DNA from 3 places in the Streptomyces sp. NPDC093546 genome. Region 2 is predicted to be linked to each of the others. Evidence: riboswitches for the same ligand, from Rfam matches in the RefSeq annotation. Region 2 holds a riboswitch; each other region holds the start of a gene.
What was found. Region 2 has a riboswitch for thiamine pyrophosphate ahead of thiC (phosphomethylpyrimidine synthase ThiC). Riboswitches for the same ligand answer to the same signal wherever they lie in the genome.

Region 1 (4,844 bases), on a different contig from region 2:
CCCGAAGCGTACGGTCACGCCGTCAAGGCGCAGCATGGTCAGAACTCCCCGGAGCGGTTGACACGGATACGTTCGAGCAGCAGCAGCGCCACCGCGCACACCACCATCAGGATCGTCGACAGGGCCATGGCCTGGCCGTAGTTGAGCTCCCCGGGCCGGCCGAGGAGCCGGGCGACGGCCACCGGCAGCGTCGGGTTGTCGGGCCGCGCGATGAAGACGGTCGCGCCGAACTCGCCCAGCGACACGGCGAACGCGAACCCGGCCGCCACCAGCAGCGCCCGCCGCACCAGCGGCAGGTCGACCTCGCGCCACACGCGCCACGGCGACGCCCCGAGCACGGCCGCCGCCTCCCGCAGCCGCTCGTCCACGGCCCGCAGCACCGGCAGCATGGTCCGTACGACGAAGGGCACGCCGACGAGGGCCTGGGCCAGCGGCACCAGGATCCACGACGAGCGCAGGTCGAGCGGCGGCTCGTCCAGCGTGATGAGGAAGCCGAAGCCGACGGTGACGGCGGACACGCCGAGGGGCAGCATCAGCAGCGCGTCGAAGCCGCACACCAGCCGCCCGGCCCGCCGGGTGAGCGCCGCGGCCGCGAGCCCCCCGACGGCCAGCGCGATCGCGGTGGCGGCGAGCGCGTACTCCAGCGAGTTCCCGATCGCCTCGACCGGCGGCACGAGGAAGGTCCCGCCGCCCGCGTCGGCGTCCCCGAGCGTCCGGTAGTAACCGAGCCCCCCGTCGAAGGAGCGCTGCACCAGCACGGCGAGCGGCAGCACGAGCAGCAGCGCGATCGTCACGAGGACGGTGCCCAGCAGCGTCCACTGCCCGGCCCCGCGCGGCCGCCGCGCGGTCATGGCGGCGTCCACCAGCTTCAGCGCGGTCTCCCGCCTGCGTACCGTCCAGGCGTGCACGGCGAGGACGGCGCCGACGGCCGCGAACTGCACCAGCGTGAGCACGGCCGCCGTCTCCAGGTCGAGCAGCTGCGCGGTCTGCCGGTAGATCTCCGCCTCCAGCGTGGCGTACGCGGGCCCGCCGAGGATCTGTACGACGCCGAAGGAGGTGTACGTGAAGAGGAAGACCATCAGGGCGGCGGCGGCCACGGCGGGCGCGAGCGCGGGCAGGGTCACCCGCCGCCACGCCCCGAAACGGGAGGCGCCGAGCACCCGCGCGGCCTCCTCCTGGCGCGGGTCGAGCTGCGCCCACAGGCCGCCGACCGTGCGGACGACGACGGCGTAGTTGAAGAAGACGTGCGCCAGCAGGATCGCCCACACGGTGGTGTCCAGCCGCACGCCCCACAGCTCGTCCAGGAGCCCGCCCCGCCCGACGAGCGCGAGGAACGCCGTGCCGACGACGACGGTCGGCAGCACGAACGGCACGGTGACGACCGCCCGCAGCACGCCCTTGCCGCGGAAGTCGAAGCGGGCGAAGACGTACGCGCCGGGCAGCGCGACCAGCAGGGTCAGCGCGGTGGAGGCGAGCGCCTGCCAGGTGGTGAACCAGAGCACGTCCAGGATGTCCGGGCGGCCCAGCACCTCGCCGAGCCGCCCGAACTCCCAGGTGCCCTCCCCCGTCCGCAGGCCCCGGCCGACGATCGCGGCGACGGGGTAGGCGAAGAAGAGGGCGAGGAACGCCACGGGCAGGACCATGAGCCCCGCCCGCAGCGCGCCGCGCCTGAGGGTGCCGCGGGAGACGCCTACTTCAGGACGAGCGAGGACCACGACCGGATCCACCCGTCACGCTTCTCGGCGATCTTCTCGGGGGCGACGGTGTGCGGCTTGTCGACCGTCACGCCGTGCTTGGTGAACAGCTCCGGCAGCGCCGCGTCCTTGGCGACCGGGTTCACGAACATCTGGAGCGGCATGTCGTCCTGGAACTTCTTGCCGATCATGAAGTCGATCAGGGCCTTGCCGCCCTCCGGGTTCTTCGCGCCCGTCAGCAGGCCGACGAACTCGGTCTGGCGGAAGCAGGTGCCGGTGGAGACCCCGGTCGGCGCCTCGGCCGGCTGCGGGTCGGCGTAGAGCACCTCGACCGGCGGGCTGGAGGCGTACGACACGACGAGCGGCCGGTCGCCCTTGGCCTGCTTGCCGCCGGCCGAGCCGGAGAACTCCTGGTTGTAGGCGAGCTCCCAGCTGTCGACGACCTTGACGCCGTTGGCCTTCAGCTTCTTCCAGTAGTCCTGCCAGCCCTCGTCGCCGTACTGGGCGGCCGTGCCGAGCAGGAAGCCGAGGCCGGGCGAGGAGCGCTCCGGGTTCTCGACCACGAGGAGGTCCTTGTACTGCGGCCTGGCGAGGTCGTCGAAGGTCTGCGGCGGCGCGAGCTTCTTGTCCGCGAAGTACTTCTTGTCGTAGTTGACGCAGATGTCGCCGGTGTCGACGGGCGTGACGCGGTGCTTGTCCTTGTCGAGCTGTACGTCTGCGGGGACCCGGTCCAGGCCCTTGGCCTCGTACGGCTCGAAGAGGCCGTTGTCGAGGGCGCGCGACAGCAGGGTGTTGTCGACGCCGAAGAAGACGTCGCCCTGCGGGGCGCCCTTGGTGAGGATCGCCTTGTTGACGGCCTCGCCGGCGTCGCCGCTCTTCAGCACCTTGACGGTGTAGCCGGTCTCCTTGGTGAACTCCTTCAGGACCTCCTTGGAGGCGTTGAAGGAGTCGTGGCTGACGAGCGTCACGGTCTTCGACTTCGTACCGCCGCCGTCGGACGCCTTGTCCGAGCCGCCGTCGCCGCAGGCGGTGAGCGTCGTGACGCCCAGCGCGGCGGCGAGGGCGCCGACCGTGATCTTCTTGGTGGTGCTCACTGAGATTCCTCCTGGGGGTGTCCAGGAAGAGACGCGGCCCCGCCCACCCCTCGGAGGGATGGGCAGGGCGCAACAGCTCGAGTAACGACCGAACTTCCTACCCAGAATGACCTGGGCGAGGTTCAGAGGGTCTGCGGCCTGGACGGCTGCCGCACTCTCAGCGCTGTGGCGCTCCCCTGTCGGAATATGCAGGTGTGTTCGAGCTCAGAGTACAAGCTCAGCGTTCGGCGGCCGCGAGCTGTCCACAGGCGCCGTCGATCTCCTGCCCGCGGGTGTCACGGACGGTGACCGGTACGCCGTGGGCGGCGATCGCCTCGACGAACGCCTTCTCGTCCTCGGGGCGCGAGGCGGTCCACTTCGAGCCGGGGGTCGGGTTCAGCGGGATGAGGTTGACGTGGACGCGCTTGCCCTTGAGGAGGCGGCCCAGCAGGTCGCCGCGCCAGGCCTGGTCGTTGATGTCGCGGATGAGGGCGTACTCGATGGAGACGCGGCGGCCGGACTTCTCGGCGTACTCCCAGGCGGCGTCCAGCACCTCGCGGACCTTCCAGCGGGTGTTGACGGGGACCAGGGTGTCGCGCAGCTCGTCGTCGGGGGCGTGCAGCGAGACGGCGAGGCGGCACTTGAAGCCCTCGTCGGCGAAGCGCAGCATCGCGGGCACGAGGCCGACGGTGGAGACGGTGATGCCGCGCTGCGACAGTCCGAGGCCGTCGGGCTCGGGGTCGGTCAGCCGCCGGATGGCGCCCACGACCCGCTTGTAGTTGGCGAGCGGCTCACCCATGCCCATGAAGACGATGTTGGAGAGGCGGGCGGGGCCTCCCGGCACCTCGCCGTCCCTGAGCGCCCGCATGCCGTCGACGATCTGGTGCACGATCTCGGCGGTCGACAGGTTCCGGTCGAGGCCGGCCTGGCCGGTGGCGCAGAACGGGCAGTTCATGCCGCAGCCCGCCTGCGACGAGATACACATCGTCACGCGGTCCGGGTAGCGCATGAGGACCGACTCGACGAGCGTGCCGTCGTGCAGCCGCCACAGGGTCTTGCGGGTGGTGTCGTCGTCGCACGAGATGTGCCGTACGACGCTCATGAGGTCCGGCAGCAGCTCGGCGGCGAGCTTCTCGCGCGAGGCGGCCGGGATGTCGGTCCACTCGGCGGGGTCGTGCGCGTACCGCGCGAAGTAGTGCTGGGACAGCTGCTTGGCGCGGAACGGCTTCTCGCCGATCGCGGCCACCGCTTCCTTGCGCTCGGCGGGCGTGAGGTCGGCGAGGTGCCGCGGCGGCTTCACGGCTCCGCGGGGCGCGACGAAGGTGAGCTCTCCCGGGGCGGGGCGTGGCATGACCTGGTACTCCTCAGTAAAGACGAGGCCGCGGGAGCTGAGCCGGGGGACCTCACCGGATGATCCCCGCCTGTGGGTACGGGGCCGAAAGGGCCCGCCGCCTCGATGCGACGAGCCCTTCCAGGGTAACCGGACGGCGGTTCGGCCTGTTCCTGTCAGCCGGCGCCGACGAACAGCACCAGCAGCAGCCACACCACCGGCGCCGTCGGCAGCAGCGAGTCCAGCCGGTCCATGATGCCGCCGTGGCCCGGGAGCAGGGTGCCCATGTCCTTGATGCCCAGGTCCCGCTTGATCATCGACTCGCCGAGGTCGCCGAGCGTGGCGCTCACCGCGACCGCGAGGCCCAGCAGCAGGCCCTGCCACCAGGTGCCGCCGTCGATGGCGAACTCCATGCACAGGGCGCCCGCCGCCATGGCGAACGCCACCGCGCCGACCAGGCCCTCGCGCGTCTTGCCGGGGCTGATGCGCGGCGCGAGCTTCCGCCTGCCGAAGCGCCAGCCGACCGCGTACGCGCCGGTGTCACTGACCACGGTGAGCAGCAGGAAGGTCAGCACCCGCCACGACCCGTCGTCGGCGGTGAGCATCAGCGCCACGAAGGTCGCCAGGAACGGCACGTAGAAGGCGGCGAAGAGGCCGGCCGTGACGTCCTTGAGGTAGCCCTCGGGCGGTTCCGTCATCCGCCACACCAGCACGGCGAGCGCGGTGAGCGCCATCGCCACCCACGCG
Region 2 (4,844 bases):
GCGGGACGGGCGATGAAGGCATTCCGACTGGACGAGCTGGAGGCGGAGCGCGCCGCCAACGACGGTGCGTATCTGCAGTTCCTGCGTGAGCGGAACATGTCGGTCGGCCTGTACGCGCTCGACGCCGGCGATCTCGACCCGCAGAAGCCGCACAACGAGGACGAGGTGTACGTCATCGTCAGTGGCCGGGCGTCGATCACGGTGGGGCTGGAGACGACGCAGGTGGGGCGGGGCAGTGTGGTGTACGTCCCGGCCGGTGTGCCGCACAAGTTCCACCACATCACCGAGGACCTGCGGGTGCTGGTGGTGTTCTCTCCGCCCGAGAGCTGAGCCCGGCCGCGAAGTCGCCCTGAATCCGTCAGTCCCTAGGGGAAGGATCAGGGAAGAGCGAGGGGCGCGGAGCCCCCGCCGGCCGCCTCCGCGCGCCTAGCATCGAAGGCGTCAAGGTCCACAGATCCGGCGGCGCAGAGAGACGAGGCAGGGACGATGGCGGTGAAGGAGCTTCTGGCGGGGCTGCCGTGGTGGGTGAAGTGGGTTGCCATACCCCTCATCGCGGTGCTGGTCTTCGGTGGTCTGATCGCGAGCGCGGTCGTCATGCTGGTCGGGTTGCTGTTCAAGGTGCTGGTCTTCGTCGCGCTCGTCGGCGGACTGATCTACGTCGTACGGAAGTTCACGTCGTCGTCATCCTCGTCGTCCCGCAGCGACTGGTGACGGCAGCGGTCTCGCCATTCCCCGTATCCGGCCATCTGCACGGGTGTTAGCCCGGGCGGGGGAACGGCCCCCGCGAAACCCCGCCCCGGCAGGAGGCTGCCCATAGAGTGGCAGCCTTCCTCGGCGACACGGCGCGGCTGTGCAGAATCGTCGCAGCAAGATCGAGTCGCCCGCAGTACCAGAAAACTCACTCCTTGTGATCCTCTAGTCCCTCCAGGACGATGACGATTAAACCAAGAGGGCGTTGTTCACCACTGCTTCATCCACTGCGGGGTACATGATGCGCGAGTCGGTTCAGGCCGAGGTCCTGATGAGTTTCATCGTTTCCGAGGAGCTCTGCTTCAGGATTCCGGTCGAGCTCGGGTACGAGACGAAGGATCCCTTCGCGGTCCGGATGACCTTCCACCTGCCCGGGGACGCCCCGGTGACCTGGGCGTTCGGACGCGAGTTGCTGCTCGACGGGATCAACGCACCGAGCGGCGAGGGAGACGTCCACATCGCGCCGACCGGGCCGGAGGACCTGTCGGACGTCAGCATCCGCTTGCAGGTCGGCGCCGACCGGGCGCTCTTCCGTGCGAGCGCGCCGCCGCTGGTGGCGTTCCTGGACCGCACCGACAAGCTGGTGCCCCTGGGGCAGGAGCTCACGCTCGGTGACTTCGAGCAGGACCTGGAGGATGCGCTCGGCCGGATCCTCGCCGAGGAGAACGCCGGCTGACCCTCCAGGGCCGGTCACCTCTTGCGCCGGCGGCCCCGGCCGCCCCGGCCCGTCGCGGCCGTCGCGGCGGCGGGCCCCGGCGCTCCGGCGTCGCCCGGCCGGTCGGCGGAGACGACGAGCGCGGCCAGTGCGGTGGTGACCGGCACCGAGGCGACCAGCCCGATCGAGCCGACGAGCGTCCGTACGATCTCCTGGGCCACGATCTCGCTGTTGGCGACCGTCCCCACGCTGCTCTGCGCGATGGAGAAGAGCAGCAGCAGCGGGAGCGCCGCGCCCGCGTACGCCAGCACCAGCGTGTTGACCACCGAGGCGATGTGGTCGCGGCCGATGCGGATACCGGCCCGGTACAGCGCCCGCGGGCCCATCGACGGGTCCGCCTGGTGCAGTTCCCACACGGCCGACGTCTGGGTCACCGTCACATCGTCGAGCACGCCCAGAGAACCGATGATCACGCCGGCCAGCAGAAGACCCGACATGTCGATGTTCGGGTAGAGCCCGTGAATCAGGCCGGTGTAGTCGTCGGTGTTGCCGGTGAGCGACGCCCAGCCGATGAAAGCGGAGCCCAGCAGGCCGATCAGAAGCAGCGAGATGAGCGTGCCCAGCACCGCCACCGATGTCCGCGCGGTCAGGCCGTGGCACAGGTAGAGCGCCATCAGCATGATCGCGCTCGACCCCACCACCGCGACGACCAGCGGGTTGGACCCCTGCAGGATCGCCGGGAGGATGAAGAGCGTCAGGACGAGGAAGCTCAAGGCGAGGGCGGTCAGCGCCATCAGGCCGCGCATCCGGCCGACGGCCACCACTGCCAGCGCGAAGACGCCGGCGAGCAGTGCCACCGGGATCCTGCGGTCCACGTCCGTGACGGAGTACTGCAGGTCGCGGGGCGCGTCGGGCGCGTACGCCACCACGACGCCCTGGCCCTCGTCCAGTTGGCGGGGCGAGTCCGGCTGGACCACCTCGACGAACGTGCGGCCCTTGTCCTTGCCCGTGGTGACCTCGACCGTCGCCTTCGCGCACTTGCCCTGCTGGGCGTTGACCGCCTCGCGCCCCTGGGGCGTCGTCGTGTCGCCGGTCGGGGGGACCTGAGCGGCGTTCACGTCCTTGCAGTCCACCCGCTCGACGCGGACGACCGTGCCCTGCTCGGTCTGCCGGTCGAAGCCCACACCGGTGCGTTCGTGGGCCGGGGCGCCGCCCGGCCACAGGATGGCGAGACCGACGACGACCGCCGTGGCGAAGGGGATCAGTACGGCCGCGATGACCTTGCGCAGATGCCGGGATACCGGCGCGGCAGGGCCGTGGCTGTGCGCATGACCGTGCGCATGACCGAGTGCGTGCCGGTCCGGCTCAGGTGTCTCGTGCGAGGAAGTCACGGACCGATCATCGCAAGAACGTGGGGCCCCCTCTGTTCAGCGCGGCCGCAAGGACGCTAGCGTGGTGACACCTTTTGCACACGCGGGAGCTCGGAGCACCGGGCTGAGAGGGCGCTGATCTCCGTACGAGACGTACGGGAAACGCTGCGTCGACCGCCGAACCTGTTACCGGGTAATGCCGGCGTAGGGAGTAGGTCACGATGACCGTTCAGGACGCACGCACGCCTGCCTCGAACCAGAACGACGAGGCCGGGAAGTCCATCGGATGGCACAAGGGATACCTCGAGGGCTCGCGCCCCGACCTCCGCGTGCCGGTCCGCAAGGTGCACCTCACCAACGGCAAGGACGTGACGCTGTACGACACGTCAGGGCCGTACACCGATCCGAATGTCGAGACCGACGTACGCCGCGGCCTGCCGCCGCTGCGGGAGAACTGGATCATCGGGCGCGGCGACACCGAGGAGTACGCCGGCCGCCCGGTCCGCCCCGAGGACGACGGGATCAAGCACACCTCGCCGCGCGGCGGGCTGCGCAACCTCGACGCCGTCTTCCCGGGCCGTCCGCGCCAGCCCCGCCGGGGCCGTGACGGACAGGCGGTGACGCAGCTCGCGTACGCCCGCCGCGGCGAGATCACGCCGGAGATGGAGTACGTCGCGATCCGCGAGAACGTCTCCCCGGAGGTCGTCCGCGAGGAGATCGCGGCGGGCCGCGCGGTGCTGCCGGCGAACGTCAACCACCCGGAGATCGAGCCGATGATCATCGGCAAGCGGTTTCTGGTGAAGGTCAACGCCAACATCGGCAACTCCGCGGTCACCTCGTCCATCGAGGAGGAGGTGGAGAAGATGACCTGGGCCACCCGCTGGGGCGCCGACACGGTCATGGACCTCTCCACCGGCCGCAACATCCACACCACCCGCGAGTGGGTGCTGCGCAACTCGCCCGTCCCCATCGGCACCGTGCCGCTCTACCAGGCGCTGGAGAAGGTCGACGGCAGGGCCGAGGAGCTGACCTGGGACATCTACAAGGACACGGTCATCGAGCAGGCCGAGCAGGGCGTCGACTACATGACCGTCCACGCCGGCGTGCTCCTGCGGTACGTGCCGCTGACGGCGCGCCGCAAGACCGGCATCGTCTCGCGCGGCGGCTCCATCATGGCCGCGTGGTGCCTGGCGCACCACAAGGAGTCGTTCCTGTACGAGAACTTCGAGGAGCTCTGCGAGATCCTCGCCGCGTACGACGTGACGTTCTCGCTCGGTGACGGCCTGCGGCCGGGCTCGATCGCGGACGCCAACGACGAGGCGCAGTTCGCGGAGCTGCGGACGCTCGGCGAGCTGAACCAGATCGCCAAGCGGCACAACGTCCAGACGATGATCGAGGGCCCGGGCCATGTCCCGATGCACAAGATCAAGGAGAACATCGACCTCCAGCAGGAGATCTGCGAGGAGGCGCCGTTCTACACGCTCGGCCCGCTGACCACCGATGTCGCGCCCGCCTACGACCACATCACCTCCGGTATCGGCGCCGCGATGATCGCCTGGTGGGGCACCGCGATGCTCTGCTACGTCACGCCGAAGGAGCACCTCGGCCTGCCGAACCGGGACGACGTGAAGACCGGCGTCATCACGTACAAGATCGCCGCGCACGCGGCGGACCTGGCCAAGGGGCACCCGGGCGCGCAGGAGTGGGACGACGCGCTGTCGGACGCGCGGTTCGAGTTCCGCTGGGAGGACCAGTTCAACCTGGCCCTCGACCCGGACACGGCGCGGGAGTTCCACGACGAGACGCTGCCCGCCGAGCCGGCGAAGACCGCGCACTTCTGCTCGATGTGCGGTCCGAAGTTCTGCTCGATGAAGATCTCGCAGGACATCCGGCGGGAGCACGGCGGGGATCTCAAGCAGGACGAGATCGAGGCCGGTATGGCGGAGAAGTCCGCGGAGTTCGCCGCCGCCGGGAACCGGGTCTACCTGCCGCTGGCGGACTGACCCCGCGGCGACCCGCTCACGCGGGTGCGAACGGATGTTTCACGTGAAACACGCGCCCCGGTGCAC
Region 3 (4,844 bases), on a different contig from region 2:
GGCCGTCGAGCAGCTGGCCCACGAGCGGGTCGTGCAGGGTCGTATCCACCCGCCCGAGTCTACGAGCCCGCACCGACACCCCCGCCGCCCCGTACGGACCCCCGGCGCGACTGCAGCCGAGCTGTGACACCGCCGACGGCCCACGGGCCCGGCGGTGTCACACGCGCAGGTCAGAACGCCGGCCGCTCCGGGTCCAGGACCGCGCGCCCCTCCCGCGGGGACGACGCCTCCGCGAAGTGCCGGCGCGGGATCCTCCCGGCGCGGTACGCGAGGCGGCCCGCCTCGACCGCGTGGCGCATCGCCTCGGCCATCAGCACCGGCTCCTGCGCCCGCGTCACCGCCGACGCCAGCATCACCGCCGCGCACCCCAGCTCCATGGCGAGCGCCGCGTCCGACGCCGTACCGGCGCCCGCGTCCAGGATCACCGGCACGCGCGCGTGCTCCACGATCAGCTGGAAGTTGTGCGGGTTGCGGATGCCGAGCCCCGAGCCGATCGGCGAGCCGAGCGGCATGATCGCCGCACAGCCGACGTCCTCCAGCCTGCGCGCGAGCACCGGGTCGTCGTTGGTGTACGGCAGGACCGTGAAGCCGTCGTCGACCAGCGTCTCGGCCGCGTCGAGCAGTTCGACGGGGTCGGGCAGCAGCGTCCGCTCGTCGGCCACCACCTCCAGCTTGATCCAGTCCGTGCCGAGCGCCTCCCGCGCGAGCCGGGCCGTCAGGACCGCCTCGCCCGCGGTGAAGCAGCCCGCGGTGTTCGGCAGGACACGGATGCCCAGCTTGTCGAGGACGGACAGGACCGAGCCCCGGACGGTCGGGTCGAGCCGGCGCATGGCCACGGTCGTCAGCTCGGTGCCGCTGGCGGCGAGGGCGCGTTCCAGTACGTCGAGGCTGGGCGCCCCGCCCGTACCCATGATCAGCCGGGAGTCGAAGGCGGTCCCGGCGATGGTGAGACGGTCGTCCGCCATGGTTCAGCCCCCCTGGACCGCGGTCAGGACCTCGACGCGGTCGCCGTCGCCGAGCAGCGTCCCGGCCCACTGGCTGCGCGGGACGACGGTCTCGTTGACGGCGGCGGCGACACCGGACGGCGCTGTGGTGAGGGTGGCGACCAGCGCGTCGAGCGTGGTCGGGGCGGCGAGCTCGCGGGCCTCGCCGTTCACGGAGACGTTCATGACACTCCAACCGGAGAGACGGAAGAGACGGAAGAGACGGAAGAGGGGGCAGAAGCGGGGGAGGAGGCGGTCGTGGAGAAGCGGTCCGGGGCGAACGGACGCGCCTGTTCCGGCAGCTCACCGCTCACCAGCACCTCGGCCATCACGTCCCCCGTGACGGGCGTCAGCAGCACCCCGTTGCGGTAGTGCCCGGTCGCCAGGTGCAGGCCCGGCAGGGCGCTCGGGCCCAGCAGCGGCGCGTTGTCGGGGGAGCCCGGGCGCAGCCCCGCGCGGGTCTCGGCCAGCGGCAGCTCGGTGATGCCCGGCACCAGCTCGTGCGCGTCGCGCAGCAGCTCGTAGACCCCGCCCGCGGTGACCGTGGTGTCCCAGCCGAGCTCCTCGCTCGTGGCGCCTACGACGAGCTCGCCGTTCTCGCGCGGCACCAGGTAGACATGGCTGCCGCGCACAACCGCCCGTACCGTGCGGGAGAGGAACGGCGCGTACGCGCGCGGCACCGTCAGGCGCAGCACCTGCCCCTTGACGGGCCGTACCGGCGGAAGCACATCGTCCGGTACGCCGCCGAGCCGGCCGCTGAGGCTCCCCGCGGCCAGCACCACCTGATCGGCGGCGAGTTCCGTGCCGTCCTGCAAGGCCGCCCCGGCCGCCCGCTCCCGTACCACCGTCAGCCGCTCCGCCCAGCCGCGGTGGAAGACCACCCCGGCCCGCTCGCACGCGGCGACCAGGGCCGCCGCGAGCCGCCGCGGATCGACCTGGTGGTCGCCGTCCACCCGCAGCCCGCCGCGCACGCCGGGCGCCAGCATGGGCTCCAGGCGGCGGCACTCGCGGCCGTTGAGCCACTCGGACTCCAGGCCGCAGCGGCTCTGCAGCGCGTGCAGCTCGCGCAGATGGGCGCGGTCGTCGGCGTCCAGCGCGACGGCCAGCGTGCCGCACGCGCGGTAGCCGACGTCGAGGCCGCCCGACGCCTCCCGGAGTTCGGCGACGAAGTCCGGGTAGCGGCGCGCCGACGCGAGGTTGAGGGCGAGGAGCGTCTCCTCGCCGTAGTGGAGCTCGGTGACCGCGGCGAGCATGCCCGCCGCGACCTGGGCGGCCCCGCCGCCCGGCTCGGGGTCGACGACGGCGGTGCACAGCCCCCGCCGCGCCGCCCGCCAGGCCGTGACCAGGCCGATGATCCCGCCCCCGATGACGAGGACATCCGAGACGGCCGAGCCTGTACGTGTCGATTCCGTACGTGTCGATCCACGTGGATGCATGGGCGTCCAGCCCCTCCCTTCGCCGGCATGACCCGGATCAGGTTCGTACGGTCGGAGGCCGTCCAGCCTCCCTCTCAGCCCGGTGCGTCCGGGCTCCCGCGAGTGCTCTACGGCGGCCAGCCTAACCCGACCGCTCAACGGGCAGTAAGGGTGTCTTCACTCTGGCCCGACAACGCGTCACCTACGTATGGTGATCGCGTGAGCGAGCGGATGCATACAGAGATGCATACAGAGCGGCCCGCGGCCGAGCGGCGCGTCGTCATCGTCGGAGCCGGAATAGCCGGCGTACAGACCGCGGTGGCCCTGCGCGAACAGGGCTTCACGGGGCCGGTGCTGCTGATCGGCGCCGAGCCGCACCAGCCGTACGACCGCCCGCCGCTGTCCAAGGCGGTGCTGCTCGGCACGGCGGAGGGCTCCGCCTTCGAGGTCGACTTCGAGGCCCTCTCCATCGACCTGCGCCTGGGCCTGTCCGTGACCGGCGTACGCCCCCTCGCGCACGAGATCGACACGGAGGAGGGACCCGTTCCCTACGACGTGCTGGTCGTCGCGACCGGCGCCGTGCCCCTGGCGCTGCCCGGCTCCGAGGGCGTCCCCGGCGTCCATCTGCTGCGCACCCTCGACGACGCCGAGCGGCTGCGCCCCGTCCTCGCCGAGCAGCACGACATCGTGGTCGTCGGCGCCGGCTGGATCGGCGCCGAGTTCACCACGGCCGCCCTCGGGGCGGGCTGCGCGGTGACGGTCGTGGAGGCCGCGGAACGGCCGCTGGCGGGCGCCCTGCCGGCCGAGGTCGCCGCTCCGATGGCCGACTGGTACGAGGAGGCCGGCGCCAAACTCCTGACCGACGCGCGCGTGGGGCACGTCGAACCGGGCGAGGTGGCCCTGGAGGACGGCCGGATCCTGCCCGCCGGGGCGGTGGTCGTCGGGATCGGCGCCCGGCCCGCCACCGACTGGCTGACCGGCTCCGGCATCGCCCTCGGCACCGCCGGCGCCGTCCTCGCGGACGACCACCTGCGCACCTCCGTGCCCGATGTGTACGCCGTCGGCGACTGCGCCTCCTTCCCCTCCGCCCGCTATGGCGAGCGGCTGCTGGTCCACCACTGGGACAACGCCCTCCAGGGGCCGCGCACGGTCGCGGCCGGGATCGTGGGCGAGGCGCCGCACCCGTACGACCCGGTGCCGTACTTCTGGTCCGAGCAGTTCGGCCGCTTCGTGCAGTACGCGGGCCACCACGGGGCCGCCGACGCGATGGTGTGGCGCGGCGATCCGGCCGGTGCCTCCTGGTCCGTGGCGTGGCTGCGGGAGAACGTCCTGGTCGCCCTGCTGGCGGTCGGCCGCCCCCGGGACCTCGCGCAGGGCCGCAAGCTGATCGAGGCGGGCACACCGCTCGACGCGGAGCGTGTCGCCGACCCGTCCGTAGCCCTGAAGGCCGCGGCTCTGGCGTAGGTGCAGGTCGTGTCTCGCTGGTTCCGTGGCTCCGTGGCTCCGTGGCTCCGTGGCTCCGTGGCTCCGTGGCGCTTGCGACGCGCCCTCGGCCCAGCCCGGGTACCGCGTGTCAGTCCGGGATGGCACGCTTGTCCCGTGACCGAGATTGACGCAAAGATCGATGCTCTCGTCCCCGCCTGGCTCCACCTGCCCGACATCGCGGAAATGCTGGATGTCGAGGTGACGCGCGTGCGGCAGCTGGTCAAGGAGGGCCAGCTGATCGCCGTGCGCCGCGGTGAGAACCGGACGCTGCAGGTCCCTGCCGCCTTCATCAAGGACGGCAAGGTCCTCAAGGGCCTCTCCGGGACCCTGACGCTGCTGCGGGACGACGGCTTCACCGACGAAGAGATGCTGGAGTGGCTCTTCACCCCCGACCCGTCCCTGCCGGGCACGCCCGCGCAGGCGCTCAGCGAGAATCGCGGCACGGAGGTGAAGCGCCGAGCCCAGGCGCTCGCCGTCTGACGAACCGAACGAATACCGACACCAGGTGGTGTACGGGCCGGCCCGCGCTCGCGCGCGGCCGGTCCGTGCACCACCGCACCAACGGGGGGAACCTCTGATGGCCACCGCACGCGCGCTCCTGTCCGACGCCCGGCTGTACCTGTGCACGGACGCCCGGAAGCGCCAGGGGGACCTCCCCGAGTTCCTCGACGCCGTGCTCGCCTCCGGTGTGGACGTCGTCCAGCTGCGGGACAAGGGCATGGAGGCCGGCGAGGAGCTGGAGCACCTGGAGGTGTTCGCGGACGCCTGCCGCCGCCACGGCAAGCTGCTCGCGGTGAACGACCGGGCCGACGTGGCGCACGCCATCGGCTCCGACGTGCTGCACCTGGGCCAGGGTGACCTGCCGGTTCCGGCCGCGCGCGCGATCCTCGGCGACCAGGTGCTGATAGGCCGCTCCACGCACGGCGAGGCGGAGGTCGACGCGGCGGTCGCCGAGCCCGGC

Region 1: linked by a shared signal. The riboswitch ahead of ACIRNI_RS02550 (thiamine ABC transporter substrate binding subunit) and the one ahead of thiC (phosphomethylpyrimidine synthase ThiC) in region 2 are both predicted to bind thiamine pyrophosphate.
Region 3: linked by a shared signal. The riboswitch ahead of thiO (glycine oxidase ThiO) and the one ahead of thiC (phosphomethylpyrimidine synthase ThiC) in region 2 are both predicted to bind thiamine pyrophosphate.

What each region holds. Positions count from the first base shown of each region.
Region 1 is NZ_JBIWJG010000001.1:576,682-581,525, reverse strand. It holds gene ACIRNI_RS02560 (ABC transporter ATP-binding protein) at 1-36, opposite strand, end outside; gene ACIRNI_RS02555 (ABC transporter permease) at 39-1,658, opposite strand; gene ACIRNI_RS02550 (thiamine ABC transporter substrate binding subunit) at 1,691-2,788, opposite strand; TPP riboswitch at 2,865-2,976, opposite strand; gene rlmN (23S rRNA (adenine(2503)-C(2))-methyltransferase RlmN) at 3,006-4,118, opposite strand; gene ACIRNI_RS02540 (phosphatidate cytidylyltransferase) at 4,274-4,844, opposite strand, start outside.
Region 2 is NZ_JBIWJG010000002.1:162,626-167,469, reverse strand. It holds gene ACIRNI_RS03865 (cupin domain-containing protein) at 13-330, shown strand; gene ACIRNI_RS03860 (DUF5326 family protein) at 493-711, shown strand; gene ACIRNI_RS03855 (SsgA family sporulation/cell division regulator) at 992-1,426, shown strand; gene ACIRNI_RS03850 (YibE/F family protein) at 1,441-2,796, opposite strand; TPP riboswitch at 2,869-3,003, shown strand; gene thiC (phosphomethylpyrimidine synthase ThiC) at 2,997-4,778, shown strand.
Region 3 is NZ_JBIWJG010000004.1:265,243-270,086, forward strand. It holds gene pknB (Stk1 family PASTA domain-containing Ser/Thr kinase) at 1-49, opposite strand, end outside; gene ACIRNI_RS10890 (thiazole synthase) at 171-965, opposite strand; gene thiS (sulfur carrier protein ThiS) at 969-1,169, opposite strand; gene thiO (glycine oxidase ThiO) at 1,166-2,419, opposite strand; TPP riboswitch at 2,417-2,529, opposite strand; gene ACIRNI_RS10905 (NAD(P)/FAD-dependent oxidoreductase) at 2,642-3,862, shown strand; gene ACIRNI_RS10910 (Rv2175c family DNA-binding protein) at 3,998-4,363, shown strand; gene thiE (thiamine phosphate synthase) at 4,461-4,844, shown strand, end outside.